4 regions of the Sinorhizobium numidicum genome follow, and region 2 is predicted to be linked to each of the others. Evidence: predicted binding sites of a transcription regulator. Region 2 holds the regulator's gene; each other region holds the start of a gene.

Region 1 (7,319 bases), 590 kb from region 2:
GGCGGTCGTCGATTTGGCGACCAGTTCGCCGTCGATGGTGCGGGTGCGCGGGCCTGATTCGCCGTAGCCGATCCGTTCGATAGCGTGGCCGGAGCGGGTGCCCCAATTGTCGCGGGTCGCCTCCGAGCGGTGCTGCTGCGCGCGTTTCCAGCCTGGTGTCTGATAGGAGTTCTCGAAAGGATCGGCCTTGTCGAAGCGCGACTGGCCATAGCCGCCGCGGCCGTAACCGCCGTAGGAGACTTCCTGTTCGGCCACTTCCACATGATCGATCGGCAGTTCGTCGAGGAAGCGCGAGGGCAGCGTCGATTGCCAGAGCCCATGAATGCGGCGGTTCGAGACGAACCAGATATGGCAGCGGTGCTTGGCGCGGGTGATGCCGACATAGGCGAGGCGGCGCTCTTCCTCGAGGCCGGCTCGGCCGCCTTCGTCGAGCGAACGCTGATGGGGGAAGAGGCCTTCCTCCCAGCCCGGCAGGAACACGGTGTCGAATTCCAGGCCCTTGGCCGAATGCAGTGTCATGATCGAAACGGCGTCGAGATCCTCGTTCTGTTCGGCATCCATGACGAGCGCGACGTGTTCCAGAAACCCGCGCATCGACTCGAACGCCTCCATCGAGCGGATGAGTTCTTTCAGGTTTTCCAGGCGCCCCGGCGCTTCGGCCGATTTGTCGGCCTGCCACATGGCTGTGTAGCCGCTCTCGTCGAGGATCTGCTCGGCGAGTTCCGTATGCGGCGTCGTTTCGAGCAGCGTCTGCCAGCGCCGGAAATCGGTGACGACGTCGAAGAGCGCCTTGCGCGCCTTCGGCTTCAATTCGTCGGTCTCGATGATTTCGGCAGCGGCGGAAAGCATGGGGATGTCGCGGGCGCGGGCATAGTCGTGCAGGGTGCGAACCGTGGTGTCGCCCAAACCCCGCTTCGGCGTGTTGACGATACGCTCGAAGGCCAGGTCGTCGGCGGGCTGACAGACGAGGCGGAAATAGGCCATGGCATCGCGGATTTCGAGCCGTTCGTAGAAGCGCGGGCCGCCGATGACGCGGTAGTTAAGACCGAGCGTGACGAAACGGTCTTCGAATTCGCGCATCTGGAACGAGGCGCGCACCAGAATCGCCATGTCGTTGAGATTGTGCTTGCCCCGCTGAAGCTGCTCGATCTCCTCGCCGATGGCGCGGGCTTCCTCTTCGGAGTCCCAGGCGGCGTGCACATGCACCTTCTCGTCGTCCGGGTTGGTGCGCTCGGTGAACAGCGTCTTGCCGAGACGACCCTCGTTATGGGCGATCAGGTGGGCGGCGGTGCCGAGGATGTGCTCGGTCGAGCGATAGTTGCGCTCGAGTTTTATGACCTTGGCGCCGGGGAAGTCCTTCTCGAAACGGAGAATGTTGTCCACCTCGGCGCCGCGCCAGCCATAGATCGACTGATCGTCGTCGCCGACGCAGCAGATGTTTATCTGCTGCTGTTTGTTTGCGCTCACGCTGTCGCCGCTTGAGCGGCTGCGCTCCGCGGGGGCGGACGAAACGTCGTCCGGCCAGCCTTCGCTGGCTCGGGATTCGCCCGGATTTCCTGCGCCAGTTCGCTCTGACGAGCGAGGCCGCTGCGCCAGCAGCCGCAGCCACATATATTGCGCGGTGTTGGTGTCCTGGTACTCGTCGACGAGGATGTAGCGGAACTTATCGTGATAGTCCTTCAGGACGTCCGGATTGGCGCGGAACATCCGGATCGGGTGCAGCAGGAGATCGCCGAAGTCGCAGGCGTTGAGCGTCAGCAGCCGGTTCTGATAGGCCGCGTAGAGCTCGCGGCCCTTGCCGTTGGCGAAGGCGCGGGCATCGCCCTCGGGAATCTGCGAGGGATCGAGGCCCTTGTTCTTCCAGGTGTCGATCATGCCGGCGAATTGTTTGGCGGGCCAGCGCTTGTCGTCGAGCCCTTCGGCCTGGATGAGCTGCTTGATCAGCCGCACGACGTCGTCGGTATCGAGAATGGTGAAATTGGACCTCAACCCGACGAGCTCGGCGTGGCGGCGCAGGAGCTTGACGCCGATCGAGTGGAAGGTGCCGAGCCAGGGCATGCCTTCGACCGCATGGCCGACGAGCACGCCGATGCGCTCCTTCATCTCGCGTGCGGCCTTGTTGGTGAAGGTGACGGCGAGGATCTGCGAGGGGTAGGCACGGCCGGTGGAAAGAATATGGGCGATGCGGGTGGTCAGCACGCGGGTCTTGCCGGTGCCGGCGCCGGCGAGCACGAGCACCGGACCTTCGAGCGTTTCGACGGCTTCCGTCTGCTCCGGATTGAGGCCGGCGAGATAGTCCGGCCGTTGAGCCTTGTCGCGGGCGGCCATGGCGCGCGCGGCGATGCCGCCGCCGGCAGGCGCGGGCTTGCGCGGCGCCGGCTCCTCGTCGAAGAAGGGAATGTCGTCAAAACCTTTGCTCATGCGGCCCAATGTAGTGATTCGGGACCGAAAGGCCAGAAAGGATGTTCTTCTTTTATTCCGGATTCTTTACCGATCGGGACAAGCCTGTGGAAAGACAGGCGTTTTCCCGCCGGTGGTTTCCGAAACCCTATGGTCCGCCGGTCGCGTCGAACGCGGGATCGACCGGAACCTGTAGCGCCGTGGCCAATTGGTTGGTCTTGGCGGCAAGCGAGATGACGCGCAGCAGATCGGCATGCTCGGCCTCGGTCATGCCTTTGGCCTTGGCGGAAGCCGTGTGCGAATGGATGCAATAGCCGCATCCATTGGTGACGGAAACCGCGATATAGAGCATTTCCTTCACCAGCGGATCGAGCGCCGAAGGCGTCGCCATGACCGCCTTGACCTCTTGCCAGGTGCGTTCGAGCAGGTCCGGATCGAAGGCGAGCCAAGGCCACATGTTGTTGATGAAATCCGATTTCCGGGTGGCGCGGATATCATTGAACACGGCTTTTACGCGAGGGTTGCTTTCCGGGTCGCCGGGCGGGGTCACAGTGCTCATCGTTTCTCCTGTCGAACTGCAGCGCCATGCGTCTTTTCAGACGCACAAAGGTCGCTGTAGCACTTTGAATTGCTGCATGTTTTTATCCTTAAATTCGGCTCCGATCTAAGGAAACATGCATGGGTCATCCGGCCGGATGCGCCGAACGACGCATCCCAAATGAATCTCGATATCAGACCAGCGCGAAGACGCGAGCCGGCCCGCCGGTGCCGCCGCGGTGTTTTGGCGCGCCGAGAACCAGAGTGGCGCCTTTCGCCGGCAGCTTGTCGAGATTGGCGGCGGCCTCCAGGCCCCAACGGCCCTCCGGCAGCCAGGCATTATGGGTGGCGAAATCGGGCGAGGGGCCATGGTCGAGTGACAGCGTATCGACGGCGATGCCGGCCGCCTTGGTCTCTTCGAGCAGAAACTTGGCAGTCTCGACGTGGAAACCCGAAAAGTGCAGCTTGCCTTCGGCGTCGGCGCTTCGGAACTTGTCCGTGCCGACATGGGCGGCCCAGCCGGAGAGCATGGCGACGCAAGCATTCTCCGGAATATCGCCATTGGCGGAGACCCATGCCTTGATGTCCTCCGGCGTCACCTGCGCGTCCGGGTTGGCGGATGCCTTCTCGCGGATGTCGACGACGCAGAGCGGCACCACGAGCTTCTCGACGGGCAGTTCGGCGACCGACAGGCCGTCGGCCGAGAAATGCAAGGGTGCATCGACATGCGTGCCGGTATGCTCGTTCACCCGGAGTTCGTAGAGGTTGAGCTTGTGTTCGGCATATTTGAACTTCTGTTCGCGGAAGAACTGCTGTTGACCGAAGTAAGTCGGAAACTCCTCGTGAAGTTCATGGGTGAGGTCGGTGACGCTGCTGTGACCGGTGGCAAGCGCCGGCGGTGCCACGCCCAATCCGGCGACGGCCATGCCCGCCGTTCCGGCGGCGGCCGCGCGGAAGAAACCGCGCCGCGACAGCATCCGCTGCTTTACCGATTCCATAACGCACGCATCGCACATTGTGCTTCTCCTTATATGAGTTCAATGTCGGAACCGTTCGGAAATGCTGGCCAGAGGGAAAGCAGAATAGACGAGCCGGGAACCCTGTAAACATCGCTTCTCTGCTGAAACCATGGAATTCGGAGTCGATCACAGGCGCCATCATGCCGCCAACAAATTCGCTTTTATTACAATTGCGTAATGATGGCATTCCGAGATTGCCCGAACGCGCGCAACTAACGATACTCAGGGCAAATCGGAACGTTCCGCCGGCAGACGCCGCGCTGGAGCGCTTTTTTTATTTGGAGACATGAATGCGCCTTTGGAAGCAGCTGGCGGTCAGCGTCGTTGTCCTCGCCGTGGGGGCCGCCGCCTGGGTGCGCTTTGCGCCGGGAGCGGGCGAAACGCTGGCGGCGATCGGGGTCTCGCACCCCCTGATCGATGCATTGTCCAAGCCACAGAGCGGCGAGGGAGAGGGGGGCAGACAGCGCAACGGCGGCAGTGGAGGCGGTTTTGGCGGTGCGACGCTGGTTGTCGTCAAGCCCTCCGCGAGCGCCGTCGTCAACGACAGGCTCAACGCCATCGGCAACGGCGAGGCGATCCATTCCGTAACCGTGACACCTGCGGCAACCGGCAACCTCACCGAGATCCTCGTCAAGTCCGGCGACAAGATCGCCGAAGGCCAAGTGATCGCACGGCTCGACAGCGAGGATCAGAAGGTCGTGGCGCAGCAGGCCAAGCTGACACGCGACAGCGCTCGGGAAAAGGTCGAGCGCTACCGCAATCTCAGCACGGCGCGCGCGGTGACGGCGGTCGAAGTGCGCGATGCCGAGATCGCATTGCAGGCGGCCGAGCTGGCGCTGAGGGCCGCCGAGCTCGATCTCAAGCGGCGTAACATCATCGCACCATCGAAGGGCATCGTCGGCATCATCACTGTCAATGTCGGCGATTACGTCACCACGTCGACGCCGATTGCCGTCGTTGACGACCGCTCGGAGATTCTCGTCGATTTCTGGGTGCCGGAACGCTTTGCCAGCAAGATTTTCGTCGGCCAGCCGGTGACGGCGAGCGCGATCGCGCAGCCCGGCGGCCAGCTTGACGGTGTCATCCATGCGATCGACAACCGTCTGGACCAGGCGAGCCGTACGCTTCGGGTCCGTGCGCGGCTCGAAAACCCGGACGACATGCTGCGCGCCGGCATGTCCTTCTCCGTCACCATGACCTTCGACGGCGACCGCTATCCGACCGTCGATCCGCTCGCGGTCCAATGGAGTTCCGAGGGGTCCTATATCTGGCGAGTCAAGGGCGACAAGAGCGAGCGCGTGCCGATCAAGATCATCCAGCGCAACCCCGACAAGGTTCTTGTCGATGCGGAACTCGCCGAAGGCGATAATGTCGTGACGGAGGGCGTGCAGCGGTTGCGTGACGGCGGCGCGGTGCGCGTCGCCGGTGAAACGCGGACCGACCCTGAGCAGAAGGTGGCGGGGGACGCGCAATGAATATCGGCATGGGGGGGCATCACCCAAGTGGAGGGCAGGGCGGAAAGACCGGGTTCACCGCGCTGTTCATTCGCCGGCCGATCTTCGCTCTGGTGGTCAACACGCTCATCGTGGTTGCCGGGCTCGCCGCCTGGAACGGCGTCGAAATCCGCGAATTGCCGCAGGTCGACCAGCCTGTCATTTCGGTGACGACGCAATTCGACGGCGCTTCACCTGAAACGATCGACCGTGAGGTCACCTCGGTGATCGAGGGTGCCGTCTCGCGTGTTCAGGGGATGAAGGCTATTTCCTCGTCCTCCTCCTTCGAGCGCAGCCGCGTGACGCTCGAATTCTCTGACGCGACCGATATCGGCCAGGCGGCGAACGATATCCGTGACGCGTTGGGCCGGGTCGCCGGGCAACTGCCGGAGGATGCCGACGAGCCGCGAATCGTGAAGGCGGATTCCGATAGCCAACCGATCATGCGCCTGGCGCTCACCTCCGACACGATGACGATGGAAGACATGACGCTGCTCGTTGAAAACGAGATCAGCGATCGACTGGCGGCGGTCGAAGGCGTTGCCGACGTGAGTGTCTACGGCGACCAGGAGAAGATCTTCCGCATCGACGTGAACCAGGCGAAGCTCGCCGGGCGCGGCCTCACGGCCGCCAATCTTCGCGAGGCACTCGCCAATGCTTCCTACGACGTGCCAGCGGGTTCGCTGACGAGCGCCAGCCAGGACATTTCGGTTCGGGCGACGGCAGACCTGCAGACGCCCGAGCAGTTCGAAAATCTCATTCTCGGCAACAATGTGCGGCTTCGCGATATTGCGACCGTGACGCTCGGTCCGGATACCGGTACGTCGGCGCTGCGCTCGAACGGCCGTCAGGGCATTGGCCTCGGCATCATCCGCCAGGCCCAATCCAACACCGTCGATATTTCCGAGGGCGTGCGCAAGGTGATCGACACGATCTCCTCGGACATCCTGCCGCCGGGAACCGAACTCAAGATCACCAGCGACGATGCGGTTTTCATCAACGGCGCGATCCACGAGGTGGAGATCGCGCTCGGCGTCGCCGTCTTCATCGTCACATTCGTCATCTATCTCTTCCTGCTCGATTGGCGGGCGACCCTCATTCCGACGATCACGATGCCGATCTCGCTGATCGGGACGGTGGCGGCGATCTATCTCGCCGGCTTCTCGATCAACATTCTGACGTTGCTCGCGATCGTGCTTGCGACCGGCCTCGTGGTGGACGACGCCATCGTGGTGCTGGAAAACATCGTGCGCCGCCGTGCGGAGGGGCTCGGGCCGCGGGCTGCCGCCGTGCACGGTACGCTCGAGGTTTTCTTCGCGGTTCTGGCGACGACGGCGACGCTTGCCGCCGTCTTCGTGCCGCTCTCGTTCCTGCCGGGGCAGACGGGCGGGCTTTTCCGCGAATTCGGCTTTGTGCTCGCGTTCTCGATTCTGCTCTCGTCCTTCGTGTCGCTGACACTCTGCCCGATGCTCGCCTCGCGGCTGCTGACGACGGAAGCCCACGCCCATCAGGGCGTGATGCGGCGCTTCGGTGCGCGGGCCTCCGCCTTCTATCGCACGACGCTTCGCGCCTGCCTCAACGCGCCGCTCATCGTCTTCGTGGTTGCCGCCTTCTTTACCGCGGCGGGTGCGGGGGCATTCCTGACGCTGAAATCCGAGCTGACGCCGAATGAGGACCGGTCGCAGGTGATGCTCAGGATCAACGCGCCGCAGGGCGTCTCGCTCGAATATACGCAGGCGCAGATGCGCCGGATCGAGGAGGGGCTGCAACCGCTGGTGAAAGCCGGCGAGATCAGCAACGTCTTTTCCATTTCCGGCCAGGGCGGCTCGGCCAACAGCGGCTTCATGGTGCTGACGCTCGCGCCATGGGA
Region 2 (7,319 bases):
AGGATTCATCGGCCTCGCGCAGGTCATCGACGTCGCCACCGACTCCAGGGCTCTTTCAGCCGTAGAGGAAATGCTCGAGTTAAACGCCGCCTTCGCACTCGTTTTCTACGTCGCGCAGCAGGCCCACAATTCGTGGTCCGGCAAGTCCACAGCCATGGCCTCATACGCCACCGCCAAGATGACGCCGAAGGCGCACGGGAGCAAAGCAACCACAGATCATGGTCGACCGGAGCGCCGTCTGCGGTAGGCAAATACCGAGTCGGTCCTCGACAAGACGGTACGACAGGCGCGCCGGCCACCCGTTTATTGCGCGTCAAGAAAATCGCGCGGCCTCGCCGGTTAAAACTTGCAAACGTGGCTCGCTTCGCGCAATAACGCGCTGCCCGGAGGAGTGGCCGAGCGGTTTAAGGCACCGGTCTTGAAAACCGGCGTGCGCGAAAGCGTACCGTGGGTTCGAATCCCACCTCCTCCGCCATTGGCTTTTAACTGTTTGACTCCATGCCATTTATTCTTCCGATCGATAGAGACGCGAAGGTCGGACAGGAATAGCTTCGTCTCGATATCCGACACGCGCCCCGACCCTCGCGGTGCGCTTGCCAAGGAAGATGATCTGAGGGAAAGTTACAGTCTGGCCCTTGAGGCCTGGGCAACTAGGTGGCGAAAAACCATGCCTGTTAAATTTCTGATGGCAGCCGCGGCAATTGCACTTTTCACACTCTCTGGATGTGCAAGCACTGGAGCAGGCAACACGACATACACTCAATGGTACGGACCATATCCTGAACCCGATTTCGACGTTCTGACCCCGGGCGGTCTGCGCTTGGCCTACTAGGATCGGAACTCGATCAGGCGACATGCAATGGGGCGGCATCGAGCCGCACGTGACGTGCGGTACTCCGGCGGAACGTCTGCAAACTATAAGCGTAGGGGTCGCCGGAGCTTGCGGGCGATCATGCTGCGCGAGTGCCGCGCCCGACGCTTTCTGGCGCCTGACCAACAACCGCGGGAATGCTCACTGTACAGGGTAAGCCCGGGCCACTTCCACAGGAACATTTGCGACTGCAGGGGGTTCAGCATCACACCGAAAGGAGGTTGATGATGGCGTCCTATGCAGTACCTGATCCGATCGGCCCTGGGCCAGGGCCAGGAGTTATCCCTCCGAACCCTGTGCCTCCGCTCGAGGTGCCCGATCCCCCGACCAAAGAACCACAGCCTGACAAGCTTCCCGAAGAGGAACCCGGCAAGAAACCTGACGAAAAGGAAGAACCACCTCACGCCGAGCCCAAACGGTCTTGATACGAATATTTCCCTGGGCCTTCGGATCCACGTCACCAGCACCGGTATTGCGCGCAGGCGCTTAGAACGAGCCGGGTAACCGTTGTTTTCGGCCGCAGCCAATATGACCATTCCTCGCCGCCGGCCCCGAGGCTTCCGGTAATGGTCCGTCGGTATGCTGCCCAAACCACTCCACTGACCTCGAAACTTAAATAGTCGGCGAAATTCACGGAATTTTAGGTACTTGCGGAACACATATGGAACAGATAGTGTCTGTTCTTGATTTGTTTCGCGATTCTGGAGTGACGCGCCATGCTGACCCGCAAGCAACAGGAATTGCTTCTTTTCATTCATGAACGAATGAAGGAAACCGGGGTGCCGCCCTCCTTCGACGAGATGAAAGACGCTCTCGATCTCGCATCGAAATCCGGCATTCACCGCTTGATCACCGCGCTTGAGGAGCGCGGCTTCATTCGCCGGCTGCCCAATCGGGCCCGCGCGCTGGAGGTCATCAAGCTGCCGGAAGCCTATTCGGGAACAGCTCAACCCCGGCGTGGCTTCTCGCCTAGCGTCATCGAGGGGAGCTTAGGCAAACCGCCCGCAACGCCGCCGACGGCGAGGTCGGCACCGCCGGTAGAGACTGCATCCGTAACTGTGCCTGTGATGGGACGAATCGCAGCGGGCGTTCCGATCTCGGCAATCCAGAACAACACGCACGACATTACCGTGCCGCTTGAAATGATCGGCAGCGGCGAGCACTACGCGCTTGAAATCAAGGGCGACTCGATGATCGAGGCGGGCATCTTCGACGGTGATACGGTAATCATCCGAAACACGAGTACGGCCAATCCCGGGGACATCGTCGTTGCTCTGGTCGACGACGAGGAAGCGACTTTGAAGCGATTCCGCCGCAAGGGTGCTTCGATCGCACTCGAGGCGGCTAACCCGGCTTATGAAACACGAATATTCGGGCCGGATCGGGTCAAGATTCAGGGTAAGCTCGTCGGGCTCATCCGCCGTTATCATTAGCTTGATGGACGGCAGCACTGGTCTGACGCAACAAGATCTGCCGCTGCTCGTTGCGAGACGACGATGCTTTGACAGCCTCGTTCGGACAGAAGCCACAACCGACGCTAATGGATACTAACGCCCCGCGGCTGTCCATATTTCGTTCCAACCCCAGTCGCCGAACCGACCTTCTCCGCGGCATAAAATCAGAACTTCGTTGCTGGCTCGCCTCTGTTAAGAGCGGCGTTGCCAATTCCGCGCAACCGATTTGGCTGATCACCTCACCGCATCGGTGTTAGAAGCTTAGGTCGTTGATTTCATTAGGGGGAATCTTGGAGGCCTCGCCCGGAATTGAACCGGGGTACAAGGATTTGCAGTCCTCTGCGTCACCACTCCGCCACGAGGCCTCTCTGACTTGAATTCTCAAGTCGTGGCGCGGATTTAGAATGATTGGCTGGAAACCGCAAGAGGCAATTTCGGAAATTTGTCCTCGGTGATTTCCGATATGAGGTTTCCACAACGCTCCTGAACGAAGGCTGCCGCAGCTTGCCCTCCTCCGTCCAGGTAATCGATCTCAGGCGTCAGCACCGTCTGGTAAGACGGCGTTCTTCCGTCTCAGCCTCCGGCCGGCCTTCCCCCCGGCATGCGTAAGGCTATCTTGGCGCTGCGGCTGCGGTTTCGCCCGGCGGCAAGATCCGGAACATAAAGGTCGATACCTTCTCGTCCGGCTTGAACGGACCCGGCACCTCATGGCTGACCGGTTTCAGGCTTTGAAGGAAAGCAGCGATTGCCGCGGCGTCTTCAGCGGTGAGCTGCGCGAATGCGTGCCACGGCATGATCGGCGCGAGAATACGGCCGTCGGGCCGCTCTCCGGTCTGTATCGCAGTCACGATCTGCTCCTTGGTCCAGCTGCCAATTCCAGTCTCCTTGTCGGGCGTTATGTTGCGGCCGACAAAAACACCCTGCCCTGGAATTTCGAAACCAACATCTGAACCACCGAGAAAACGCGAGGTGTCCGGCTTTCCGAAGAAATACCCTGGTGTGTGGCAGTCGTTGCAGCCGCCGATCGTGACGAGATATTCCCCTCGCGCAATCTGCGTGTCATCGGCCTGTGCCGTGAAAGGCTGCAATCCCAAAGCAGAGGCGGCAACAAAAACGAACCGAACGGATGACGGAAACATCATTACCCTCCCTTTATATATTGGAACGCTGACGGACCGACGAGACGTCGTGCCATGGCGCGTCCTTGTCTATTTTCGTTAATAAGCGGCGCGTATCCACGCACCTAATTCAGAGTTATCTAATAGATATACTCCATACTCTTATGATCCTGAAGTGCGAGTGATGAACAGGGCGCGGAACTGCATTGCAAGGCTGTCCCGTATGTCCACTACTGCGGGCGTGCAGGCCGCAAGAATTGCGGCGGATTGGATTTCCGGATCGGCAAGTCAAGCCGAATTGGTCTGTTTCGAGCGCCGCCTGGAATGGAAATGAATGAATGGAAATCCGCCATGAGGGGCAGTGGCCGAATTGAGATGATCTACGGCAGGCCCGCTATCGACCCGGAACGCGGCATAGATCACCGCCGTCGTGCCTATCTAGCCGACGATTAGTTGCTTGGCGCCAATGTGTGTAGCTTGCGGACACAGCAACTGGATTGATCGATTCTCAGGATTTGCTGGAGGAATTCTGCGTACCGCGCCAGCGCGCCCACCACACTGCAAGTTTACGGCGTCGGCGCCGGACAAAGGGTATGTCGTGCGAAAGCACGAGCAGGCCCAAAGGAATCATCCAGAAGCCAAGAACCGGCAGGAAGCCCAGCACGCCGCCGACGATAAGGAGCGAGCCGATCAAAACCCGCACTGCCGGTGATTCCGGCAGTTTGAGGCGCCATTTGCCCAGCACGATCTCATGCGTCTGCGGATCGATGCCGAAATGTATTTTTTTTCTACCCTTCGTCATCATTCCTCTTTCACGACTGGTCCCCCAGAGTTGGGTCTTTCTCCACAGTCTCGCAACCGGTCCGGTGATTTTTTTTGAAAAAGCGCTTGGCAAATCGAGAAAGCATTTGTATTAGCAGCCTCACTTCTGCGGCGCAGATGATCCCTGGTAGCTCAGCGGTAGAGCACTCGACTGTTAATCGATAGGTCGCCGGTTCGAATCCGGCCCGGGGAGCCAGTTTCAAAGAGCCATTCGCGGCAAAGGCCCGAATGGCTCTTTTCGTTTGTCGTGTAGCAAGATCTTTCATGAAGGCTCCTCATGCGTCCTGCATGGCTTTTCCTGACACTCGCGATCGCGACCGAGGTCGCTGGCCTCACGGCGATGAGGGCGGCCCCCGGCGCATATCTCGGCCACGCGGTCATGTATGCCTCGATCGCGCTTTCCTATGTGTTCCTGTCACGGGCGGTGAAGACGATTTCGGTCGGCGTCGCCTATGCGATCTGGGAGGGGGCGGGTGTCGCCCTCATTACGCTCGTCTCGATATTCGTCTTCGGCCATGTGCTGACCGCGCGCGAGGTGGTCGGCCTGTCGATGGCGGTTGCCGGAATTCTCCTCGTCAACGCCGGTGAAAGCGGCGAAGAGGAAACGGAGGAAGCAACCGGTGACCCCCTCTAATCTCCATTTCGCCCTTGCGGTTCTGGCCGGCCTCGTCGATGTCGCCGCAAACCTCGCTTCCACTAAATCGAACGGCTTTGCCCACCGCGGTTGGGGCGCTCTCTCGATTGTGCTCGTGCTTGCCGCTTTCGCGCTGCTCGCGGAAGCGGTCAGAGGCATGGAGCTTGCGATCGCCTATGCCGTGCTCGGTGCCACCGGCGTCTTCGGGACGGCCATCTGCGGCCGTCTCCTTTTCGGTCAAAAGCTGAAGCCGATCGGCTGGGTCGGCCTTTCACTGGTCTTCGGCGCAGTCCTCGTCCTTCATACGGCCTGACGCGGCTGTTCGTCCGAATTGGACTGCTTCTTCGCTACGGTGGGCGGCCGCCAAGGAATGAGCCAGTTGAGAAGCGCGAAATAGGCGCCGTAGGGCAAGCACTGCAGCAACTTCACGACATAGGTGAAGCGTTTCGGAAAGGTGATCTCGAAGCGCCTGGACTTCAGCCCCGCGCATATCCAGTCCGCTGCCTTGGTAGCGCTTACCAGCGCCGGCCTCGGAAAACCGCGCCCGGCCGACCCTTGGGTATCGACGAAGCCTGGGCAGATCAGCTGAAGGCGGATGCCTATGCGATCAAGGTCGAACTTCAGGCTTTCCGCCATATTGATCAGGGCAGCCTCGGTTGCGCCGTAAGCGGCCCCCATAGGCAGTCCGCCATAGCCGGCAACCGAGGACATAATCGCGATCTGGCCATGACCTCTTGCCTTCATGTGCTCGACGACTGGCACGAGGCAATTGACGACGCCATGCAGATTAACGGCGAAACTCTTGTCGAAAGCTTCACGATGCAGGTCGTCGCCGCGAACCGGAATGACCACACCGGCATTGAGGATGGCGAGCGCCACCCGTCCATGCTCGTACTCGATTGCCGCCAGCAGCCGCTCCATGTCACGCGGATCGCTGACATCCCCATCGAGAACGATGATTTTGCCGGCGCCGGTTGCTTCATGTTGAAGCGCCACCAGCTTGTCATGGCTGCGCGCGGTAACGACGACCGAATACCCCTCCTCTACCAGCCGGAGCGCCACGGCGCGCCCGATGCCGGAACTCGCACCGGTTATCCACGCCAATCCATGCTCGGGTCGGGCTATGAAAGCAGTTGTCATTTCGTCCTCCGCATTCATCGGGAAGAGTTCCTCTTCCGCAAAAGGCCGGCATCTACTCCCCTGCCGAAACCTGTTGTCTCTCCCATGGCAAATGCGGGCCCGCACCATCCGCTTTCCCGCCGTCGGTCTGGCGACGGGGACGATTTTTGTCCGGGACAGGAAAGCTGCGAAACGCTATTTCTTGCCTGCTGAACACGCTGAGCCGAAAACACGCCAATATTTCGGCGATCCTTCCCATAAACCAAATGTTTATCGGCTTGCCGTTCATCGAGGTTAATGCTTGGCTTAAGCCCGGCGTCTGTTACGTCCAGCGTGAGGTTTTCAAAATGCCCGTTCTTCCGTCCGTGCTCGAAGCAATCGGCAACACGCCGTTGATCCGCCTCAAGGCTGTATCCGAAGCCACCGGCTGCACCATCCTTGGCAAAGCGGAATTTCTCAATCCCGGCCAATCGGTGAAGGATCGGGCGGCGCTATGGATCATTCGCCAGGCGGAAAAAGCCGGGCAGCTGCGGCCGGGCGGCGTCATCGTCGAAGGCACTGCCGGCAACACCGGAATCGGTCTTGCCGTGGTCGGCAGCGCGCTCGGCTATCGAACGGTGATCGTCATTCCAGAGACACAAAGCCAGGAAAAGAAAGATGCGCTCCGCCTGCTCGGCGCCGAAATGGTCGAAGTTCCGGCGGTGCCCTATAAAAATCCCAACAATTACGTGAAGATTTCCGGTCGGTTGGCTTCCGAGCTTGCCAAGACCGAGCCGAACGGCGCCATCTGGGCGAACCAGTTCGACAATGTCGCCAACCGCGACGCACACGTGGAGACGACGGCTCCGGAAATCTGGAACGATACGGGTGGCAAGGTCGACGGCTTCATCTGCGCGGTGGGCTCTGGGGGGACGCTGGCGGGAGTGGCGCAAGGGCTGCGGGCCAGGAACTCTTCGATCAAGATCGGCCTTGCGGATCCCGAAGGGGCAGCGCTTTACAATTACTACGCCCATGGCGAGCTCAAGGCGAGCGGGAGCTCGATCACGGAAGGCATCGGCCAGGGCCGAATCACGGCCAATCTTGAAGGCTTCACGCCGGATTTCGCCTATCAGATTCCCGATTCGGAGGCCGTGCCCTACGTGTTCGATCTGATCGAAAAGGAGGGCATCTGCGTCGGCGGCTCCACGGGCATCAACATTGCCGGCGCTGTACGGCTCGCCAGGGAACTCGGCCCTGGACATACGATCGTGACGATCCTCTGCGACTATGGTAACCGCTATCAATCGAAGCTTTTCAACCCG
Region 3 (7,319 bases), 1.8 Mb from region 2:
GAGCTTCATGCCTGCGACTTCCTGCTCCTCAATCGCAACGATCTGGCCAACGCCGTGAGCCGGATAAACGATCGATTCACCGGTCTTGAAGCCTTGGCGCATTGAAGATTTTTTCTGCTGGGTCGTCATTCGTTTCAAAAACTCCCTATTGCGCACCCGGCCTCTAAAAGGCCGGGGCCGGGTCGGTCAGGCCCGGGATAGACGGGGATACCGCCGGGTGGGGTCCATCCTGGTCCGTCCAACGGAACGCAAACAGCCCCATGGAGGCGCGGTCACAAGCAACGGTACGTTGCGTATTTGAAAAGAGCCGCGCCGTGGAGATCGTTTGCTTTCGTGATGGTTTTCGGGCGCGCAAAAGCACCCTCTGTGGATCAGTACAAGGAACCTATCACAAAAAACTGCGGAAATCAATAATTTGCTGCATGGCAACGATCAAGTCACCACGCTCGCGCTTGCGAGGTGCCGGTTGGATTTCCCCAGATTTCCGGCCCCGCCTTCCATTTGTCCGTCAGCCGCGACGAACCAAGCGGCCGACAATCGCCTTAATCGCCCTGTCCCGGCTTGTCAGAAAAATACTTCTCATATTTTTCTTCGATGCCATCCATCTCCTTGGCCTCAGGCAGGGGATCCCGCTTGACCGTGATATTGGGCCACTGAGTGGCAAATTCCGCATTCAATTTCAACCACATATCAAGGCCCGGCTCGGTATCCGGCTTGATCGCCCCGGCGGGACACTCCGGCTCGCATACGCCGCAGTCAATGCACTCATCGGGGTGGATGACGAGGAAGTTCTCCCCTTCATAGAAGCAGTCCACCGGGCAGACTTCCACACAGTCCGTATACTTGCAGCGAATGCAGTTGTCGGTCACGACATACGTCATGAGGTACTCCAGCCAATGCTCACATTTGATGGCAGACGGCAATCAACGGTGATGTTCATCGTCCGCGCATGCTAGGAATGTCCGGCGCGCATAGCTGCCGAAGCAGGCCCGAATGCCACCCAACGTCGCTTGTCAGGTAAAGGCTTTAGACCGCCATTGCAAGGATAAACCATGCGCGATTTGTCGCGAACGGAGCAGAGTTTTCCAGGGTTGCGGGCGGTCTTGAATGGAAGCGATCCAAAATCCCGAACGTCATCGATTTCAGGATGGAAAGAGACGCAAGCGAGGCGAAAGACCGTCTGCACTTTTCCTGTCCCTCGCCGGATTCGAAGCGCTGCTGGTGAGGCCGCAACCCCTTGCCCGTCCGAATAGGCGCCGGCGCTACAGCGCCGTGCGTCTTTTCAGATGCACCAGATCGCTGTAACACTTTGATTGCTGCATGGTTTTATCCTTAAATCGGTTCCGATTTAAGGAACCATGCAGTAGAGCACGCCGTGCGTTGCGGCTCTCGACCAAGGTTACTCTATTCATCTGAATCGGGTTTTAGACGGTCGGTTTCGCGACGCTCCCGTTTCGTCGGACGCCCCGCGCCGCGCTCGCGCGTCGCCTGCTCGAAGGCCGTGCGGCTCTCCGCCGGCGCTGACGGCGTCAGGTCCTCGTAAAGCAGGCGAGCCTCTTCATAGGGGCCTCGCCGAGATCCCGGCAGCAGCACCCGCAGGACAAGATCACGTCGTTCGAGCGACAATTCCAGGGTGTCGCCCGCCTTGATCTGCACGGATGATTGCATGGCCCGCTCGCCATTGACGGCCACATGGCCTGCCTCGATCGCCTTTTGGGCGAGCGAGCGCGATTTGATCAGCCGCGCGAAGAACAGCCATTTGTCGAGCCGCTGACGCAGTAGGGGCACGGACGCTGGCTGTTTCTCCATGGGCGCGCCTATTTCTTTAGCTGCTCCTTGAGAGCGGCGAGTTTAGCGAAGGGCGAATCCGGATCCAACGGTTTTTCCTTGCGCGGCGGACGTCCTTCGAATTTCACGCCTGCCGGCTTTCCGCCCCGCTCATGTCGGTCGGGACGATCCTTGCGCTGGCCGCCGGATTTTCCGTCCTGCGCTTTGCCGCGCGCGGGCGCGCCGTCCTTGCGGCCGCCTTCCCTGCCATCGGCCTGACCGTGACGCTGGCCGCCCCGGCGCTGATCGCCGTGATGACGGCCGCTCTGGCGCTGGTTGTCCTGGCGCGTACCCGGGCGCCAAAGAAGAACGGGCTTGGCCTCGACGGGTTCTTCCGCCTGCGCGGGAGCCTCGTCGCTGCTGGCCTCCACCACCGGTGCCTGCGCCGCCGCCGCATGATCGGCGTCGGCCGCTTCGGCTTCGCTGCCGGCATCCGCCTCGCCATGCTCGACAGGTGCTTCGGTGGATGTATCCGCCTCGGTCGGCTCGCCGCCTTGGTTCGCGAGGAATGCCGCTGCCTCCTCGGCCGTGACGCTGTCGGAGCGATAACCGAGACCCTTGAGAATCTCCTCCATATCGTCCGGCGTTGCGCCAAGGATGGACAGCATCGCCGTCGTCGTCATGAAGCGGCGGCCGTCATAGGCCCCCTCCGGGCGCGGTGTCGTGCCCGGCTTCCACTGCAAAAGCGGGCGGATGAGATCGGCGAGCCGCTCGAGAATGTCGATCCGAACCGCACGCTTGCCAAGGTAGCGGAACCCCGCAAGCTTGTAGAAAGTACGCTCAAAGGAAGGATCGGTGACGACGGAGGTGCGACCGGCAGCGAGCATCGGAATGAGTTCGCCGTAACCGGGCTTGTCGAGGCCGTCATTCTTCAGCGCCCAGAGCAGTGTGATCAGCTCCGCCGGCGCCGGCTTCAGCAGCGCAGGAAGAAAGATGTGGTAGGCGCCGAAACGGACACCGTATTTGCGGATCGAGGCGCGGCCGTCCTGGTCCAGCGACTTCACCTCGTCGGCGACATCGCGGCGGAACAGCACACCGAGATTCTCGACGAGCTGAAAGGCGAGGCCCTTGGCGAGACCCTCGAGATCCTCCGCTCGGGAAATATCGTCGAGCGGCTTCAGCACCGTGCTGATGTGATGGTTCACAAAGCGCTCGATCCGCGCCAGCACATGCTCGCGGGCATTGGCCTGGAGCTGCTCGTCGGCCAGCAGGATGACGCGCGGGCGCATGACGTGGTCGCTTGCGGCAAGCCGTGCCACCGGATCGCCGAGCCAGCGAACGAGGCCGTCCGACGCCAGCGCCAGATCGCCATTGCCGGCCGCATGCAGACGGGCAGCACGCGCCTCGAATTCCAGCGCAAGCGCCTTCTGGGCGGCGCCCTGAACGGCTTTCGCATCCGACCCCTCGCCACCGGCCGCCAACGTAAACCGGAAACCGGAAAGTTGACCTACATGGTGTCCCTCGACGAAGACATCACCATTCACACTGATTTCTGCTTCCAGCATCGCATTCTCTCTCAGGCGCTTCATGAGCACAGATGTCCTGCGATCAACAAAGCGTTTCGTCAACCTTTCATGTAACGCGTCGGACAATCGATCTTCGATTTCCCGCGTCTTTTCTTGCCAGTGTGTCGGATCGGCAAGCCATCCGGGCCGGTTGGACACATAGGTCCAGGTCCTGATCTGCGCAATTCGCGCCGAAAGTGTGTCGATCTCCCCGTCCGTGTGGTCGGCGCGGCGAACCTGTTCGGCCATGAAATCCTCATTGACCGTGCCGCAGCGGATGAGATCCGCATAGATGGTCGAGATCAGGTCGGCGTGCTGCACCGGTGTAATACGGCGATAGTCCGGTAGGGCGCAAGCCTCCCAGAGCTTTTCCACTCGCTCGGAAGTAGTAGCGACATCCGCGACTTCCGGATAGCGCGCCAGATACTCCAGCGCCTGCTGATCGACGGCCGGAAGGGCGCGCGCCAGGCCAGAAACGGCCGGCGCCGCCTCGAGGCTCTTCTTCAGCTCCTTCAGCGACGAATAGTCGAGTGCCTTCGAGCGCCATTGCAGCACCCTGACGGAATCGAACTCGTGCGACTCGATCCGGTGCACAAGCTCGCTGTCGAAGGGATCGACGCGCCCCGTCACCCCGAAGGTGCCGTCGCGGACATGGCGCCCGGCGCGTCCAGCGATCTGGGCGAGTTCGGCAGGGTTCAAGTTGCGATACTGGTAACCGTCGAACTTGCGGTCCTGCGCGAAGGCGACATGATCGACGTCGAGGTTGAGGCCCATGCCGATGGCATCGGTCGCCACCAAGTACTCTACGTCTCCCTCCTGATAAAGCCCGACCTGGGCGTTGCGGGTGCGCGGCGAGAGGGCGCCCAGCACAACCGCGGCGCCGCCGCGTTGCCGACGGATAAGTTCGGCGATGGCATAGACCTCGTCAGCCGAAAAGGCGACGATCGCCGCGCGATGCGGCAGGCGGGTGATCTTCTTGGACCCGGCATAGAGCAGCTGCGACATGCGCGGCCGCTCGACGACGGTGATGCCGGGAAGGAGATGCTCGAGAATGGGGCGCATAGTGGCCGCTCCGAGCAGCAGCGTTTCGCCTCGCCCGCGCAGGTGCAGCAGCCTATCGGTGAAGATATGGCCGCGCTCCAGGTCGCCGGCAAGCTGCACTTCGTCGATCGCCACGAAGGACGCCGTCGTCTCGCGCGGCATCGCCTCGACCGTGCAGACCGAATAGCGCGCCCGATGCGGCGCGATCTTTTCCTCGCCGGTGATCAGGGCGACGTTATGGTGTCCGACCTTCTCGACAAGACGCGTATAGACTTCGCGCGCGAGAAGCCGCAACGGCAGCCCGATGACGCCGCTGTCATGTGCGACCATACGCTCGATCGCGTAATGCGTCTTGCCGGTATTGGTGGGTCCGAGCACCGCAGTCACGCCGCGGCCACTGAGGATCATGGATTGAAAGGACACGTCATCGATCCCGGGCATTCTCAACGAGCCGGCACGCCTTCGCGCTCCAGCGGGGAACAGATGCCCACGCGCCGGAGCAAACGCAAGGGGCGCGGACAATTAAAAAGCGCATGACGCTGTGCGCCATATCTAGGAGCTTCGGTCCAGCTCCCATATTAGCACGCGGAACAGCGGTGGAACGAATCGGCGACGAATCGCTGACTCTCATCGATTCACTGTATGTTCACGGCTACATATAGATTTCAATAGCCTGTTTTGCACCATATGCTGAATCAACTCCGATAAGGTCCTTTGAAGGCCCACGGAAGACGTCCGTCTTCATCGCCGGACGGTTGAGCGACCCAAAGGATTCGGAATCCAAGACTCTGGAATGTCTGGAAAATTTTAACCGCGATTCGCTTGCGGATTCGCTCAATCCAGAAATAAGAATCGCCGTGGTAACTTCTTGGTCAAAGCCAGAACGAATCGGCGACGAATCGCCGACAGATCAACTTCCTGTTTTGTTCACCACAACATGTAGTAGGGCTGGTGCTTCGCAACGGATAGAATCACCGAGGAATTTTTTTCGAATCCGGGTACAACAGGACCGCCCCAGTTGTGTTGACCGATAGCGCCCCGCCTCGAAACGAATCCGGCGCCACTAGGGGCGCCGGAACTGCTGGCCCGGGTTGAAGTGCGATCAGACGAAGAATTGGCCGCCATTCGCCGAGATCGTAGAGCCGGTGATGAAGCCGGCGTCATCGGAGGCAAGGAACACGACGCATCGCGCCACTTCCTCCGGCTCGCCAAGGCGGCCGACGGGGATTTGCGGGATGATCCTCTCGTTCAGCACCTTTTCCGGCACTGCGCGCACCATCTCCGTACCGATGTAGCCCGGGCAGATAGCGTTGACGGTGACGCCTTTTGCCGCCCCCTCCTGTGCCAGTGCCTTGGTGAAACCAAGGTCCCCAGCTTTGGCGGCGGAATAGTTCACCTGACCCATCTGGCCCTTCTGGCCGTTGATCGAGGATATGTTGATGACGCGGCCGAAGCCGCGGTCGCGCATGCCCGGCCACAACGGATGCGTCATGTTGAAGAGGCCGGTAAGGTTGGTGCTAATCACTTCCCCCCATTGTTCCGGCGTCATCTTATGAAACATCGCGTCCCGGGTAATGCCGGCATTGTTGACGAGAACGTCGATCGGTCCGAGATCCGCCTCCACCTTGGCGATACCCTCGGCACAGGCCTGGTAATTGGAGACATCCCATTTATAGACGGGGATGCCGCTGTCCTCCCGGAAAGCCTGCGCCTTTTCTTCGTTGCCCGCATAGTTTGCGGCGACTTTGTATCCAGCCGCCTTCAAGGCCACCGAAATTGCTGCGCCGATACCGCGGGACCCGCCCGTAACCAATGCTACCCTGCTCATGCTCGCCTCCACTGGTTAACTCAATTTCACAAAGGTTTAGAGTGCCACGTCCTTTCAGGCCCGCCGCTTTGGCACTCCGAAATGGTGCACAATTTCTCTTCAAGCTGGGTCCGCCCGAGGAGTCACGCCGCCTCCGGTCCGGCGCGCTGCGGATCGCCGCTGCGACCAAGGCTGGCGGGGACCCAATGTAAAAAGACGGCCAGCAGACCGGCAAACTGCACGCCGACTGCGGTCTACATGCGCTCGACGCACATTGCGATGCCCATGCCGCCGCCGATGCAAAGCGTCGCAAGCCCCTTGGAGATGCCGCGCCGCTTCATCTCGAAGAGCAGAGTATTGAGAACGCGGGCGCCGGAGGCGCCGATCGGATGACCAATGGCGATCGCTCCGCCGTTAACGTTGACGATCGCCGGGTCCCAGCCGAGATCCTTGTTGACGGCACAGGCCTGCGCCGCGAAGGCTTCATTGGCCTCAACGAGTTCCACGTCACCGACGGACCAGCCGGCCTTCTCCAGCGCCTTTCGCGACGCGGGAATGGGTCCCGTTCCCATGATTTGCGGGTCGACGCCCGCTGTCGCCCAGGAGACGATCCGGGCAAGCGGCTGAATGCCGCGCTTGGCCGCCTCTGCTTCCGTCATCAAAAGCGTGGCGGCCGCGCCATCATTGAGGCCGGACGCATTGGCTGCAGTCACGGTTCCTTCCTTGTCGAAGGCAGGCCGGAGCTTCATCATGGAATCGAGCGTGGCACCATGGCGGATATATTCGTCCTGATCGACGGTCACGTCGCCTTTGCGGGTCTTTACGACAAAGGGCACGATTTCGTCGGCGAACCGGCCGGCCTTCTGCGCGGCCTCCGCCTTGTTCTGCGAGGCAAGCGCGAATTCGTCCTGCTCCTCACGCGTCAACTGCCACTTGCGTGCGACGTTTTCAGCGGTGATGCCCATGTGATAGCCGTAAAAGGCGTCGATGAGCCCGTCCTTGATCATCGTGTCGACCATCTTGAAGTCGCCCATCTTCACGCCGCCGCGAAGATGCGCGCAATGGGGCGCCATCGACATCGATTCCATGCCGCCGGCGACGATGATATCCGCGTCACCCGTTGCGATCTGCTGCATGCC
Region 4 (7,319 bases), 1.0 Mb from region 2:
CCGAAGGCATCTATTTCGAGGCACGCAGCGAGCCCGTGAAAGGGCAGGCAGCGGTCGCCCAGGTGATTCTCAACCGCGTCCGCAACCCGACCTACCCGAAGACGATCTGCGGCGTCGTCTACCAAAACAAGGCCTGGCGCAACCGCTGCCAATTCTCGTTCGCCTGCGACATGATCCGCGACCTGATCTATTCGCGCTCGCACTGGAAGACCGCCAAGGAAGTCGCGCTGGCCGTCACCGCCGGCAAGATCTGGCTGTCCGAAGTGGGCTCCGCAACGCACTATCACGCGACCTATGTGAGGCCAGCTTGGGCCAAGACCATGAAACGGGTCGGCAAGATCGGACTGCACATCTTCTACCGCACCTATGGCGGCGGCTGGAGCTGACCGGCGCGTTCGACTCCGTGCACGCGTAAGTCATGCGGCCGGTGCCCGAACACCGCGTACGGCAACGATTCCCGCTGCCGCTTTGTCGCAGCTTGCGGATTTAATCATTTAAGCCATTGATTTCTCTTCGAAACATTGTCCACGTCGAACGCTCTTCCATGCCTTGACTATACGGGTGCCTAAAACTATGTTGCGCGCGACTTCAAATGGGGCCGAAGCGTGGCTTGGATACCGGCCGTTTGTATGACCGAGATCGCGTTCGACCGCGTGGGGCTGCAAAGGGGAGCCATGTGACGGAGAAGCCGGAAGACAGTCTGGAAGCGCGGCTGAAGCGTCTTGGCGACGACATTGCGTCCAAGCGGACGGAAGAGTCGGAGGACGTCGAAGTTCGTGCCGCTGAAAGCCGCAAAGGCTATGCGGCGGCAATGAAGCTCTCGAGCGAGTTCATCGCCGCCATCGTGGTCGGGGCGTTTCTGGGCTATCTTTTGGACCATTTTGCGGGTACAGGGCCGTGGGGCATGATCGTCCTCCTGCTTCTCGGGTTCTGTGCCGGTGTTTTGAATGTGCTGCGTTCTGCCGGACTGGTGGCGACACCCGATCAGCGGAAAGACGGCCTTGGGAATGACAAGAAGGACGGAGGCGGCGTCTGAGGCGTCGCCCGGAAGAACACGGTTTCCGCTTGCGGGCGGGTAAAATGAAAGAGAAGCGCGGTGTCAAACGATCCGACCCACCAGTTCCTGGTCAATAAGATTGTCCCGATCGAGATTGGCGGACTTGACTTTTCCTTCACCAATGCGTCGCTGTTCATGGTTGCGACCGTCGGTGTTGCTGCCGGCTTCCTTTACCTGACTACATCGCAGCGCGGGCTGATCCCGACGCGCATGCAGTCGGTTTCGGAGATGTCGTACGAGTTCATCGCGTCGATGCTGCGCGAGGGCGCCGGCAGCCACGGAATGAAATTCTTTCCGATGGTCTTCTCGCTGTTCATGTTCATCCTGACGGCGAACCTGCTGGGGATGTTTCCCTATTTCTTCACCGTCACCAGCCAGATCATCGTGACGTTCGCTCTGGCCGTCTTCGTGATCGGCACGGTCATTCTCTACGGTTTCTATAAGCACGGCCTCGGCTTCCTGAAGCTTTTCGTGCCTCATGGCGTGCCCGGCGTGCTGCTGCCGCTGGTGGTGACGATTGAAATCATCTCATTCCTTTCCCGTCCCATCAGCCTTTCGGTCCGTCTGTTCGCCAACATGCTGGCCGGCCACATCACGCTGAAGGTCTTTGCGGGCTTCGTCACCTCGCTGAGCGCTCTCGGCGCGCTCGGCATCGGCGGTGCGATCCTGCCTCTCATCATGACCGTCGCTATCACCGGTCTCGAATTCCTCGTTTGCTTCCTCCAGGCCTATGTCTTTGCGGTGCTGACCTGCATGTACCTCAACGATGCCGTCCACCCGGGAAGCCACTAGGGAATAACAGTCGCTGGCTTCCGGTCGGCCTAGCCGCCGAAAGCACAAATCCTAAGCCGCAACACCATTTCGAAGGAGTTCAATCATGGAAGCGGAAGCAGCAAAGTTCATCGGTGCAGGTCTTGCATGCCTCGGTATGGCCGGCACGGCTCTCGGCCTCGGCAATATCTTCGGCAGCTATCTCTCCGGCGCGCTGCGCAACCCGTCGGCTGCTGACGGCCAGTTCGGCCGCCTCGTATTCGGCTTCGCCGTTACGGAAGCTCTGGGCATCTTCTCGCTGCTCGTAGCCCTGCTCCTCCTCTTCGCCGTCTAATAACGGATGAAGTTTCGGCCGCGGCCCTCAGGGTCGCGGCCGCGCATATTCTTGCACCTTGGAGGTGAGCATGTTTGTGACCGCGGCTTATGCCCAGCAGTCGACCCCCACTGAAGGCGCCGAAACACACGATGCCACTGCGGCCGGTGAGGTGCACACCGAAACGGGTGTGGCCCACGAAGGCGAGGCTGGCTCCGGCGTTTTCCCGCCCTTCGATTCGACCCATTTCGCATCGCAGCTGCTCTGGCTCGCGATCACGTTCGGCCTTTTCTATCTCCTGATGTCGAAGGTCATCATTCCGCGCATCGGCGGAATTCTTGAAACCCGCCATGACCGAATCGCGCAGGACCTCGATGAGGCCTCCCGCCTGAAGGGCGAGGCAGACGCCGCCATCGCAGCCTACGAGCAGGAACTCGCAAACGCCAAGGCCAAGGGCCACTCGATAGCGGACACTGCCCGCGAGGCCGTCAAAAGCAAGGCCAACGCCGAACGAGCCACTGTCGAAGCCGAGCTGGCGAAGAAGATCGCCACGGCCGAGGCGCGCATCGCCGATATTAAGACCAAGGCGCTTGCCGACGTCGGCGCGATCGCCGAGGACACGGCAGCCGCGGTCGTCAAGCAACTGATCGGCGGGACTGTCACCAAGACCGAGATCGCCGCGGCGGTCAAGTCGTCGGCAGGCAACTGAGGAGCGACCAACCATGGCACTTGATGCGACTTTTTACGCCCTCGTCGGCCTGATCCTCTTCTTCGCCCTCATCGCCTATCTGAAGGTTCCGGGCATGGTTGCCAGTGCGCTTGATGCGCGTGCCGACAAGATCGGCAACGAGCTTAAGGAAGCCAAGCGCCTGCGCGAAGAGGCGCAGAGCCTGGTCGCCGAATATCAGCGCAAGCGCAAGGATGCCGAAGCGGAAGCTGCCAGCATCGTCGCTGCGGCGCAGCGCGAAGCCGAAATGCTGACCGCGGAAGCCAAACAGAAGACCGAGGAATATGTCACGCGCCGCACGGCGCTTTCCGAGCAGAAGATCAAGCAGGCCGAAACCGACGCGATCAACGCGGTGCGTGCGGCTGCCGTCGACCTGGCGATCAGCGCGGCCGAGAAGGTGCTGGCGACCAAGACCGATGCCAGCGCTCAAGAGGCGCTCTTCAAGAAGACACTCGGCGAGGTCAAGACCCGCCTCATTTAAGTTTTGATCCGGTCTTGCGAATTCGAGAGCTCCGCTTCGGCGGGGCTTTTTTATTGGGATGTGACGTCTGGTGCCGGGCAGTATATGCGGCTGCCGTCCTGCTCGCCTTGACGTCATGCCGGCAGGCGGCACGACCGGGTTGCGCCCGGCAAACGCTCCCGCAAAATTTATGAGGTTCTGCGGCCGCGGCCTGGGTCCGCTATCTTGCATGCGAATCGCACGCGCGCCTTTTCGCGCGCCGGCGTTACGCCGTCCGAAACGGGCGAAAGGTTAGGCGATGCAGGGAACAGGGACCGTGGCTGTCGATCGCAGTGCGATGCTTCTCTGTTGCATAGCCCACATGCGTGGCAAAACCATAGAGGGGGAAGGTGGCATCGGCGCGCGCCATCATCCGGTCTCGGGTAACCTTGGCGACGATGGACGCGGCGGCGATCGACGCGGATCGGGAATCGCCCTTGACGATCGCCTTCGCATGGCAGGAAAGACCCTGAGGAACATCGCGGCCATCGATGAGCGCGAAACGTGCCGCGATCGCTAGGCCGTCGATGGCGCGCCGCATGGCGTCGAGACTTGCCTTGAGAATATCGGTGGTGTCGATATGCGTGGCCGAGGATGAGGCGATCGAGACCGTCGCCGTCGCCATGATCTCTTTGAACAGGACCTCGCGCTGTTCCGCGCTCAAGAGCTTGCTGTCGTTCAGTCCGGCCGGAATGAGATCGGGATCGAGAATGACAGCGGCTGCAACGACCGGACCAGCGAGCGGGCCGCGTCCGGCTTCATCCGCGCCCGCGATCGGCCAAAAACCGTCTCGGCGTGCGGCGAGTTCGAAGCTGAAGTCCGGAACTGGCAGCTCGAGAGGAAAAAGGGGGGAATCGGGCGATTTGCGACGTGACATGCGGGGGACCCTCGCATATTCGCCCGATTCCCTTCAAGCCCCCCGGTTCGATTGCGGCGGTGACCGGGAGGAAAACCAGCGCCATCCAGAGGCAGGGGAGGGCACCGGAGTCGAATTTTGCATGAAACCATTCCTGGACGTCCAAGTCCTGCACCGGGTATCGTTGATCCTCAACGCATCAGATTAAGCTCATTAGAGCGGACGCCTGGGGGAACGCCGATGCCTTCCTCGTCCCGCTAGAGCAGCGACAGTTGGACGCCCATCCCAAGCGGAGGCACAAAAATATCGTTCCGCAATTGCCGCCGGGTAAGATTGAGACCAAGTCGCTTGGCAGCGAGTTCGAAGCGGCGGCCGATCTGCCACGCATAGGGACCTGCCCCCTTCATGCGCTTGCCGAATTCGGCGTCATAGTCCTTGCCGCCGCGCATGGACCGGATGAGCGACATGACATGCCTGTAGCGGTCCGGATAGTTCCTCAAGAGCCAGTCCCGGAAAAGGGGGCTCACTTCGAATGGCAGACGCAAGAGCACGTAACTCGCTTCCGAGGCGCCCGCCGTCTTGGCTGAGTCGAGGACGCGCTCGATCTCGTGGTCGTTCAATGCGGGAATGATCGGGGCAACCAATACGCCGGCCGGAATGCCTGCTTCCGAGATTGCTCGAATGGCCTCGAGCCTCTTGGCCGGCGTCGACGCCCGCGGTTCCATGGTCCGCGCGAGTTTTCGGTCGAGCGTCGTCACCGAAATGCCGACCCGCGCCAGTCCTTTTTCCGCCATTGGGGCAAGAAGGTCGATATCGCGCGTCACCAGGGCCGATTTCGTGACGATCATCACCGGATGGTTGGCCGCCTTCAGGATTTCGAGAATCTGGCGCATGATCCGCCACTCCTTCTCGATCGGCTGATAGGGATCCGTATTGGTGCCTATCGCGATCGGACGAACCTTGTAGTCAGGCCTTGCAAGTTCACGCTCCAGCAGGCGTGGCGCATCCGGCTTGGCAAAGAGCTTGGATTCGAAGTCGAGACCGGCCGAGAGCCCCATATAGGCGTGGGTTGGTCGGGCGAAACAATAGATGCAACCATGCTCGCAGCCGCGATAGGGATTGATCGAACGATCGAAGGAAATATCCGGAGACTCATTGCGCGTTATGATGGCCTTCGGCTTCTCGACCTGAACTTCGGTCTTGAACGGCGGCAGTTCCTCGATGCTTTGCCAACCATCATCGAAGACTTCACGCGTTGTGGGCTCGAAGCGTCCCGACATGTTGAGGCCGGCGCCACGCCCACGGCGGCGGTCGATCTCAATCCTGACGCCACTTCCCTTGACGATCGCTTCGGCCATGTCTGCGGTATTGCCGGGCGCAAAAGCACCTTGCTTGAGTTGAGACAGCTCGCTCATCGGAAAATCTCCCAGGAACCGCACACTTGATTCCGTTTCGTCCTGATTATTTTCCTATCCCAGGAACGAGAACAAAGCAAGAACAAAACATGGTGCGGCGCAGAACGTCGAAGAAGGAGAGATGGCCGAAGGGGCTTGCCGCCCAAAGGGTTGTGGCATTTGGCCGGGCAATACGCTAGGAACGATTATGCTGACGATTATCATGGAGACACGGGATAACGAAGCGGAGCTGGCCCAGACGCTCTCGGCGCTTGTTGCCGGCGCGGTGGAGGGACTTGTCAGCGACGTCATCATCCTCGATCACGGGTCGAGCGACGGTTCGGTGCGCGTTGCCGATGCGGCCGGCTGCCGCTTCTGCCTCGATTGGGATCTCGGCGATATTCTTCGCTCGGCGCGCGGCGAGTGGCTGATGCTGCTGGAGCCGGGCGCTCGCCCCGTCGGACGCTGGGTGGATGAACTCGCGGAATACGTATCGCTCAACAAGAGTCCGGCACGGTTTTCTCCGTCGCGTATGCACAAACGCTCGTTTCTCAAACGCCTGTCACGCAAGACGCCACCGCTTGAGGCCGGCTTTTTGATGCGAAAAAGGGATGCGGTTGCGGTCGCGCGCGCCAACATGCGACTGAGCGACATCGCCAGCGGTCGGGCCGTGCGCAAGCTTGCCACCGAGCTCGTTCCGGCCTGGGTCGCTGCAGGCAATCGATCGGTCGAGCAAGCCTGACCGCAAGATGGGGCGTGCCTTGCGGCACCCCCGAAGCGACCCTCAAATAAACTTTTCTGGGAAATCTTTTGCTATGGATGCTCCACGTCGTTTTGTGGGCACCATGTCGTATAGCTACGTGGACCCCCCGGTTGGATGGTCCGGAAGGAGGCGTCTTCGCTTCGCTCGAAGTGGTCTGGTGATTTGCCTCTGCCGCTTCGCGCTTGGCTGACGAGGAGGAACATACAGCATTTATCTGTGGAAGGCTGTTCCAAAGGGAACATGTGGGTCGTCAGCCCCGCTTCAGATGTTCGTCCAGCCGCGGCATGATCTCTACGAAGTTGCAGGGCATGTGCCTGTAGTCGAGCTGCTGCTTCAGGATTCCGTCCCAGGCATCCCTGCAGGCACCCGGCGATCCGGGCAGGACGAAGATGAATGTGGCGTTGGCGACGCCGCCGGTTGCCCGTGATTGGATCGTCGAGGTGCCGATCTTCTCATAGGAGATCCGGTGAAACACTTCGGAAAATCCATCCATGCGCTTTTCGAAAAGCGGCTCCAGCGCTTCCGGCGTCACGTCGCGGCCGGTGAAACCAGTGCCGCCGGTGGTAATGATCACGTCGATGGCATCGTCCAGCGTCCAGGTTTTCACCTGATCATAAATCTTCTGCCGATCGTCGGGAACGATCGCGCGCGCTGCGAGCCGATGACCGGCCTCGCGTATCCGCGCCTCGAGCGTGTCGCCGGACCTGTCGTCCGCCGGCGTTCGCGTATCGGAGACGGTAAGAACCGCAATACCCACCGGAATAAAGGCACGTGTTTCGTTGATCCCGGGCATTGGCGTTATCCTTCTTTCCCTACCGTTCGAGCGGCGACAACGTACCATCCCGTATGAGCAGCGGAAATGCCCTCAGCGGCGCGTTCTGCGTCGTCGTCGCTGTCGAATAACCCGAAGCAAGTGGCGCCTGAGCCGGACATTCGAAC

What was found. The regulator LexA, encoded in region 2, represses DNA repair genes until DNA is damaged. The targets are predictions, from matches to a motif close to TGTTCNNNNTGTGTTCNG.
Region 1: the regulator LexA is predicted to act here: its motif matches at 2,464-2,481, upstream of PYH37_RS23070 (ATP-dependent helicase).
Region 3: the regulator LexA is predicted to act here: its motif matches at 4,960-4,977, upstream of PYH37_RS28695 (helicase-related protein).
Region 4: the regulator LexA is predicted to act here: its motif matches at 5,706-5,723, upstream of PYH37_RS15245 (PA0069 family radical SAM protein).

Annotation. Positions count from the first base shown of each region.
Region 1 covers NZ_CP120368.1:2,457,088-2,464,406, reverse strand. The annotation lists gene PYH37_RS23070 (ATP-dependent helicase) at 1-2,421, opposite strand, end outside; gene PYH37_RS23065 (carboxymuconolactone decarboxylase family protein) at 2,549-2,959, opposite strand; gene PYH37_RS23060 (cyclase family protein) at 3,132-3,953, opposite strand; gene PYH37_RS23055 (efflux RND transporter periplasmic adaptor subunit) at 4,247-5,431, shown strand; gene PYH37_RS23050 (efflux RND transporter permease subunit) at 5,428-7,319, shown strand, end outside.
Region 2 covers NZ_CP120368.1:1,869,045-1,876,363, reverse strand. The annotation lists gene PYH37_RS20240 (hypothetical protein) at 1-247, shown strand, start outside; tRNA gene PYH37_RS20235 (tRNA-Ser) at 386-475, shown strand; gene lexA (transcriptional repressor LexA) at 1,588-2,304, shown strand; tRNA gene PYH37_RS20220 (tRNA-Cys) at 2,617-2,690, opposite strand; gene PYH37_RS20215 (c-type cytochrome) at 2,937-3,464, opposite strand; gene PYH37_RS20210 (hypothetical protein) at 3,952-4,248, opposite strand; tRNA gene PYH37_RS20205 (tRNA-Asn) at 4,387-4,461, shown strand; gene PYH37_RS20200 (SMR family transporter) at 4,543-4,899, shown strand; gene PYH37_RS20195 (SMR family transporter) at 4,886-5,212, shown strand; gene PYH37_RS20190 (SDR family NAD(P)-dependent oxidoreductase) at 5,200-6,039, opposite strand; gene PYH37_RS20185 (cysteine synthase A) at 6,366-7,319, shown strand, end outside.
Region 3 covers NZ_CP120368.1:3,637,042-3,644,360, forward strand. The annotation lists gene PYH37_RS28680 (CarD family transcriptional regulator) at 1-129, opposite strand, end outside; gene fdxA (ferredoxin FdxA) at 543-881, opposite strand; gene PYH37_RS28690 (RNA-binding S4 domain-containing protein) at 1,405-1,809, opposite strand; gene PYH37_RS28695 (helicase-related protein) at 1,818-4,796, opposite strand; gene phbB (beta-ketoacyl-ACP reductase) at 5,476-6,201, opposite strand; gene PYH37_RS28705 (acetyl-CoA C-acetyltransferase) at 6,435-7,319, opposite strand, start outside.
Region 4 covers NZ_CP120368.1:867,776-875,094, forward strand. The annotation lists gene PYH37_RS15210 (cell wall hydrolase) at 1-386, shown strand, start outside; gene PYH37_RS15215 (AtpZ/AtpI family protein) at 677-1,036, shown strand; gene PYH37_RS15220 (F0F1 ATP synthase subunit A) at 1,097-1,849, shown strand; gene PYH37_RS15225 (F0F1 ATP synthase subunit C) at 1,935-2,162, shown strand; gene PYH37_RS15230 (F0F1 ATP synthase subunit B) at 2,233-2,850, shown strand; gene PYH37_RS15235 (F0F1 ATP synthase subunit B) at 2,864-3,349, shown strand; gene PYH37_RS15240 (ribonuclease HII) at 3,594-4,244, opposite strand; gene PYH37_RS15245 (PA0069 family radical SAM protein) at 4,481-5,638, opposite strand; gene PYH37_RS15250 (glycosyltransferase family protein) at 5,826-6,359, shown strand; gene moaB (molybdenum cofactor biosynthesis protein B) at 6,631-7,173, opposite strand; gene PYH37_RS15260 (4-(cytidine 5'-diphospho)-2-C-methyl-D-erythritol kinase) at 7,179-7,319, opposite strand, start outside.